Regions from separate parts of the Hydrogenophaga sp. GW101-3F08 genome, predicted to be linked through region 2. Evidence: predicted binding sites of a transcription regulator. Region 2 holds the regulator's gene; the other holds the start of a gene.
What was found. The regulator sigma-54, encoded in region 2, starts transcription at its own class of promoters, with help from an activator protein. The targets are predictions, from matches to a motif close to TGGCANGNAANCTGCTTT.
Positions count from the first base shown of each region.

Region 1: the regulator sigma-54 is predicted to act here: its motif matches at 1,801-1,818, upstream of AC07YZ_RS06955 (CmpA/NrtA family ABC transporter substrate-binding protein).

Region 1 is NZ_JBWKZP010000002.1:274,817-278,586, forward strand. It holds gene ntrB (nitrate ABC transporter permease) at 1-201, opposite strand, end outside; gene AC07YZ_RS06955 (CmpA/NrtA family ABC transporter substrate-binding protein) at 355-1,641, opposite strand; gene AC07YZ_RS06960 (nitrate- and nitrite sensing domain-containing protein) at 2,016-3,287, opposite strand; gene cobA (uroporphyrinogen-III C-methyltransferase) at 3,384-3,770, opposite strand, start outside.
Region 2 is NZ_JBWKZP010000003.1:401,797-405,566, reverse strand. It holds gene lptA (lipopolysaccharide transport periplasmic protein LptA) at 1-18, shown strand, start outside; gene lptB (LPS export ABC transporter ATP-binding protein) at 51-800, shown strand; gene rpoN (RNA polymerase factor sigma-54) at 908-2,572, shown strand; gene AC07YZ_RS11330 (THUMP domain-containing class I SAM-dependent RNA methyltransferase) at 2,585-3,770, shown strand, end outside.

The sequences.
Region 1 (3,770 bases), on a different contig from region 2:
GGGCGGCAACACCGCCATCCAGAAACCGCGGAAATCACGGCTCGCGGCCGAAGGGCGGGCGCTGACCGCGGCGGGCGCCACGGTGTCGGCGACGGGGGCATTGGCGTGGGGTGCGCTCATGGCTCTTCCAATGGGGCTGGCATGGGAGTTGGCGGGCGGCGCGATGGCCTCCAGCGGTGAATGAAATACGGCGCTGACCATGGTGGATGTCCTTTCAGTGCAACGAGCGAAATGCCTTCAAACGAGCGAGGTGCCTTCAATCCAAGAACGCCGCGGAACCGGCTTCGCCGGGCCGCCAGCGTTGCCCCCCTCCGGGGGGTGACGGCCAACGGCCGGCGCGGGGGGCATCAAAGCTCAAGCTTTGATCTTGAATGAGTCGGCGTACTTCGCTGGGTCCTTGCCGTCCCACACCACGCCGTCGATGAACTTGGCGCTGCGCATTTCGGACTTGGGCAGCGATGTCTTGCTGGCGCTGGCGGCCTCTTTGAAGATGTCGATGCGGTTGACGGCCTTGGCCACGGCCAGGTAGTCGGGGTGGCTCTTGAGCAGGCCCCAGCGCTTGTGTTGGGTGAGGAACCACATGCCGTCGGACAGGTAGGGGAAGTTCGCCGCACCGTCGTTGTAGAACTTCATGTGGTTGGGGTCGTCCCAGGTCTTGCCCAGGCCGTTCTGGTAGCGGCCCAGGATGCGCTGGTTGATCGCGTCCACGCCGGTGTTCACGTACGAGCGCTGGGCGATGGTTTCGGCCATCTTGTTCTTGTTCTGCAGGCCGGCGTCGATCCACTTGCCGGCTTCCAGGATGGCGGCCGTCACGGCGCGCGCGGTGTTGGGGTTCTTGGCGACGAAATCGGCCGTGGTGCCCAGCACCTTTTCGGGGTGGTCTTTCCAGATGTCCTGCGTGGTGTTGGCGGTGATGCCGATGCCGTCCATGATGGCGCGGTGGTTCCAGGGCTCGCCGACGCAGAAGCCGTCCATGTTGCCCACGCGCATGTTGGCCACCATCTGGGGCGGGGGCACCACGATGGCGCGCGCGTCCTTCATCGGATCGATGCCGGCGCTGGCCAGCCAGTAGTAGAGCCACATGGCGTGGGTGCCGGTGGGGAAGGTCTGGGCGAAGGTGTATTCGCGCTTCTCGGTGGCCATCAGCTTGGCCAGCGAGGGGCCGTCCACGGCGCCTTTTTCCGCCAGCTTTTTCGACAGTGTGATGGCCTGGCCGTTCTGCTGCAGGTTCATCAGGATGGCCATGTCCTTCTTGGGCCCGGCGGTGCCGAGCTGCAGGCCGTAGATCAGGCCGTAGAGCACGTGGGCGAAGTCCAGCTCACCGTTGACGAGTTTGTCGCGCACACCGGCCCAGCTGGCTTCCTTGGTGGGGATGATCTTCACGCCGTATTTCTTGTCCAGGCCGAGTTCGGCCGCCATCACCACGCTGGCGCAGTCGGTCAGGGGGATGAAGCCGATCTTGACCTCGGTCTTTTCCGGCGCGTCGGAGCCGGCGGCCCAGACGCCGCTGTGGCCCAGGGTGGAAAAGAAGGTGGCGGTGGCCGCACCCTTCTTGATGAAGTCGCGGCGCGAGGCCTGGGCCGGGGTGCCGGCGTCGGCCGGGCTGGCGGCAGCGATCGGGGTGGTGGTGTCTGCGGTCATGTCCAACTCCTTGCTGATGAAAAAAATCGGTGGCCAAAAACAAAACGGCGCCCATTTCCTGGCCTGCGCTGCGCTGGCTGGAAATGGACGCCGTTGTCCTGTGTCTGGGAAGACTTCGGGGTTTGCGCCGCCGTTGGCGCAGGTCCCGTTGCTGAGTACTAAGCAGAGACCGTGCCAGGTCTCGGGTTCTGCAGCGGTTCGACGGAAAGATCTTTGTTATTGAAGGAAAAAAGAGATTCTCGGCGTCACCGGATGTCGGCGAAACGGGGCTGGAAGGGGCGGGGACCCGGTGCGGGGGCTTCAGCTTGGTGCATCGGCCCTGAGGGGGCACGGGTTTTGTGCGCCGCAGCACGGCAGCGCCGTGCGCACCGGTTTCAGCGCCGCCGTTCGGGCAACACCTCGGCCATGGACAGCACCGCTTCGGCCACGTCGATGAGGCGGCGGTTCTGGTTCATGGCCATCTGGCGCAGGGTCTTGTGGGCTTCGGTTTCGCTCAGGTTGCGGTGCGCCATCAGCAGGCCCTTGGCGCGCTCCACCAGCTTGCGCTCGTTGAGGCTGGCGCGCACGGTGTCGAGCTCGTCGCTGATGGCCTGCAGGCGGCGCGCCTGGTCCTGCACCAGGTCGAGGATGGAGCGGTCGAGCTGCGCGCCGTAGCCCTGCGCCGGGCCGGGCCCGCTCACGTGCTCGGGCACCGGGTCGTGAAAGAACGAGAGTGCGTCGGCCGGCTCGGTGGCGGCGGGGTGCAGGCTCTGGAAGGCCAGCAGCTCGGCCAGGGCGGCCTGGGTCTTGTGCTCGCACAGGCGCTGCAGGCTGTCGGCAAGCCGGTCTTCCACCGTTTTCATGCGGTCCATGCGCAGGCTGCAGCAGTCGAACCAGGGCTGGCTCTGGTTGGCGTCGAGCGCGCTGCCGTGGGGGGCGGTGCACAGCACGCGGCGCATGCGCTCGAGTTCGGCGCGGGCGGACACGGTGTCGCGGTCGGCGCTGGCCCAGAGCGTGGCCAGCTCGTCGCTGGCGAATTCCTTGAACACCTGCAGGCAGCGCTCCTGCGAGTCGATCAGGTGCAGCAGGCGCTGCTGCTCGGCACCGCTGGCCAGGCCGCTGGCGAACAGGGCCGAGCCCGTGGCGCGCTCCTGGCCGGCGAATTCCTTGCCCTGCATGAAGTTGAACAGGGCCACCAGCTGGCGCGAGATGGCGGGGTCGCTGGCGCTGTCGGCGGCTTCGAACACCACCGCCAGCAGGGCGGCGATCAGGCGCACCAGGGCTTCGGTGGATTCGCGTGCCGTCCAGGCCTGGGTGTCGATGCGCTCGCGCAGGGCGGGCAGGGCGTCCAGCCCCTGCAGCGCGTAGGCGATGCGGCTGAACAGGCGCGCGCCGTGGCCCAGGTGCGCGGCCTGGGTGTCCAGGCTGTCGAAGCAGCGGCGCAGCTCGGCTTCGGTGGCCTGGCAGTCGGCGATCTGCTGCTGGCGCGGCTCGGCGAAGCGGGTGCCCTGCGAGCCCAGAAACAGGTTGGACAGCCCACGCTCGCGCTGCAGGCCGTGGATCAGCCGGCCGGTCACGTTCACCAGCGCGCTGGTGAGCGAGAGCTGGCGCAGGGCGTCGATCTCGCAGCGCTTGGCGGCGATGAGGAAATTGAGGCCCGATTTCAGGGGCAGGGCGGTGGGGGTCATGCAAAGCGGGGTGCAGCAATATTCGTGCCCCACCACGGTGCGGACCGGTCGCGCCCGGTGCGGGCGCCAGGTTTGTCAGCCCAAGGCCGTGGCCAGGGGCGCCTGCTGGCGGGCGGGTGGGGGCGCGAGCTGGGCGCGCAGGCCCACCACACCACCCACCACGATGAGGGCCGGCGGCTTCACGCCATGGGCCAGCGCGAGCTGGGGCAGGTCGGCCAGGGTGCCGGTGATGCAGCGCTCCTCGGGCAGGGTGGCTTTTTCCACCAGCGCGGCCGGGGTGTGCGCCGGCAGGCCGTGGGCGATCAGCTGGCGGCAGATCTCGGGCAGGTTGTGGACGCCCATATAAAGCACCACGGTCTGGCGGGGACGGGCGAGCATGGGCCAGTCCATGTCGAGGCCGCGCGCGTCGCGCGTGTGGCCGGTGGCCAGCACGAGCGCGCAGGCGTGGTCGCGGTGGGTGAG
Region 2 (3,770 bases):
AACGAGAAAAACAAGTGACCGCAGCAGGTTTGGGCAGCGTGCCCGCTCCCATGGCCGTGCGCAGTCAACTGGAGGTGCACGGACTGCAGAAGGCCTACGGCAGCCGCAAGGTGGTCAAGAGCGTTTCACTCACGGTGGACAAGGGTGAGGTGGTGGGTCTGCTGGGCCCCAACGGCGCGGGCAAGACCACCTCGTTCTACATGATCGTGGGGCTGTTGCGCGCCGACGGCGGCGAGATCCTGCTGGACGGGCAGCGCATCGAGGCGCTGCCCATTCACCGGCGGGCCCGGCTGGGCCTGGGCTACCTGCCGCAGGAAGCCTCCATCTTTCGCAAGCTCACGGTGGAGCAGAACGTGCGAGCCGTGCTGGAGTTGCAGCGCGACGAGGACGGCAAACCCCTGTCCGCCACCGAGATCACGCACCGGTTGGACGAGCTGCTCAAGGACCTGCGGGTGGACCATCTGCGCGACTCGCCCGCGCCCTCGCTCTCCGGCGGGGAGCGGCGCCGGGTGGAGATTGCCCGCGCGCTGGCCACCCGGCCGCGCTTCATTCTGCTGGACGAACCGTTTGCCGGTATCGATCCGATCGCCGTGATCGAGATCCAGCACATCATTGGCTTCCTGAAATCGCGTGGCATCGGGGTACTGATCACCGACCACAACGTGCGCGAGACCCTGGGTATCTGCGATCACGCCTACATCATCAGCGACGGACAGGTGCTCGCCAGCGGCACCACGGCCGAGATCGTGGAGAACGCCGAAGTGCGCCGGGTGTACCTCGGCGAGCATTTCAGGATGTGATGCATGAGGCCCCTGTGTGTCTCGTGCCCGCCGGCCCGACCCGGCTCCCGCACCGCTGCGCGACCCGCGCGCCGGGTCGCTGTCCCTCCGTTTTGCCGGCCTGACGCATGAAACAAGGCCTGTCGCTGCGCGTCTCCCAGCATCTGGCGCTCACGCCCCAGCTGCAGCAGTCGATCCGTCTGCTGCAGCTGTCCACGCTGGAGATGGCGCAGGAGGTCGAGCAGATGCTCGACGAGAACCCGTTTCTGGAGCGCACCGAGGAGCTCGCCGAACGCGAGGCGTTTGGTCTGGAGCAGATCGACGCGCCGGTGAGCGCGGGCGAGCAGATCGCCGAAGCCACGGTGGCGGCTGCCAGCGACCTGGCCCCGGCCGCCGAATTCGACGGCCCGTTGCCGCCTGCGTCGTCCACCGTGTCGCCGGTCGACGGCGGCGAAGGCGGTGAGGGCGAGGCGCTGGAGAGCCGGCTCGATGGCGCCGCGCCGATGGAAGAGAGCTGGGAAGGCGACGGCACGGTCGAGATGGCGCCCGATGACAGCGAGTGGGGCGGCGACGCGCCGCCGCGCAACAACAACTCGTCGGGCGACGACGACGAAACCGCCAGCGCAGCCGACCTCGCGCGCGTGCCCGTCAGCCTGCAGGACCACCTGCACGACCAGGCCCGCTGCCTGCGCCTGAGCGACGAGGACAGCGCCGCGCTGTATTTCCTGATCGAGTCGCTCAACGACGACGGTTACCTCGAAGAGCGCCTGTCCGAGCTGGCTGGCGCCTGGTTGCGGCTCTCGGCCCCGCCGGGCAAGCCGGTCGATCCGCAGGAGCACCTGGAGGAACTCGAAGCGCTCGAACAGCGCCTGGGCGTGGCGCTGCAGCTGCTGCAACACATGGAGCCTTCGGGTGTGGGCGCGCGCGACCTGGGCGAATGCCTGCGCCTGCAGATCCTGGAGCTGCGCAACAGCCCCGAGGCGCGGGCCGCGCTGGCCATCTGCAGCCAGCCGCTGGAGCTCATGGCCAAGCGCGACATCAAGCGCCTGTGCAACCTGTGTGGCCTGGACGACGCCACCGTGCGCGCCGCCCTGGCCTTGATCGCCCGGCTCGAACCCAAGCCCGGGCGCCGCTTCGTCGATGTCGAGCGCAACGTGGTCGTGCCCGACGTCATCGTCACCCGCGCCGGGCGCGGCTTCAAGGTCCAGCTCAACGCCGAGGTCATGCCGCGCCTGCGCGTGCACGACGTGTACGCCAATGCCATGCGGCAGAACCGGGGCGGACGCGACAACGGCGGCGAAGCCGGCCACGCCGCCATGCAGCAGCGGCTGCAGGAAGCCCGCTGGTTCATCAAGAACATCCAGCAGCGCTTCGACACCATCCTGCGCGTCTCCAGCGCCATCGTCGAGCGCCAGCGCAACTTCTTCATGCACGGCGAACTCGCCATGCGCCCGCTGGTGCTGCGCGAGATCGCCGACGAACTCGGCCTGCACGAGTCCACCATCAGCCGCGTGACCACCGCCAAATACATGGCCACGCCCTTCGGCACCTACGAACTGAAGTATTTCTTCGGCTCCAGCCTGGGCACCGAAACCGGCGGCAACGCATCGAGCACTGCGGTGCGCGCGCTGCTCAAGCAATTCATCGCCTCCGAAGAGCCGGGCAAGCCGCTGTCGGACAACCAGCTCTCCGACCTGCTGCGCGAGCAGGGCATCGAGTGCGCGCGCCGCACCGTGGCCAAGTACCGTGAGGCCTTGCGCATCGCGCCAGCGAACCTGCGCAAAGCGCTCTGAACACCCCCTGCCGTGAACCAACTCCAACTCTTTCTTCCCTGCGCCGCCGGCGTCGAGGACTTCCTCGCCGCCGAGGTGCAGCGCATCACCAACGAGCCGCTGGCCTTCAAGGCGCGTGGCGGCGTGGGGGTGCGGGCATCGTGGCGCGACGCCATGCGCCTGAACCTGCACAGCCGCCTGACGCAGCGCGTGCTGGTGCAGCTCTGGCACGGCGAGTACCGCAACGAGAACGACCTGTACAACGCCGCGGGCGACGTGGCCTGGGAAATCTGGTTCACCCCGGCGCAGACCATCAAGGTCGAGATCACCGCGCAGCACAGCCCGCTGACCTCGCTCAACTTTGCCGCGCTCAAGATCAAGGACGCCATCTGCGACCGCTTCCGTGCCAAGCGCGGCGAGCGCCCCAGCGTGGACACCACCTGGCCCGACGTGCGCATCTACGCCCACCTCACCACCGACAGCGTCACGCTCTACATCGACACCTCGGGTGAGCCGCTGTTCAAGCGCGGCTGGCGCGAAGACAAGGGCGACGCGCCGCTGAAGGAAACCCTGGCCGCCGCCATGATCGCCGCCACCGGCTGGGACGCCTGCGCCGACCAGCCGCTCGACGACATTCCCCCGCTCTACGACCCCTGCTGCGGCAGTGGCACGGTGGTGATCGAAGCCGCGCAGATTGCACTGAACATTCCGCCCGGCCTGCTGCGCCGTTTCGCGTTTGAAAAGATGCTGCCGTTCCAGGCCCACGTGTGGCAGGCCATCCGGGACGATGCCGCGCGCCAGCAGCGCGAGTGGCCGGCGGGCCACGCGCCCATCGTCTTCGGCAGCGACGTGTCGTTCCGCATGGTCGACTTCGCGCAGCGCAACGCCGAGCGCGCCGGCGTGGCCCACGCCATCGAGCTGCGCGGCGGCGACGCCCTGCAGCGCATGCCACCCAGCCAGACGCCCGGCGTGATGCTGCTCAACCCGCCGTATGGCGAGCGCATCGCCGCCGCCGGTGTGGCCGGTGAAAACGCCAGCGCGCGTGCGCTGCGCCAGGCGCCGCGTACACCGCGCACTTTCAGCGTGGGGCAGGCCGCGCCGCCCGCGCCCGGCCAGGGCCGCGGGGAGCCGGAGGTTTCGCGGCTGGGCCGCGAGAGTGCGCAGATGGCCGATGGCGGCGACGGCAGTGAGTTTTTCCAGCAGCTCGCGGCCCACTGGA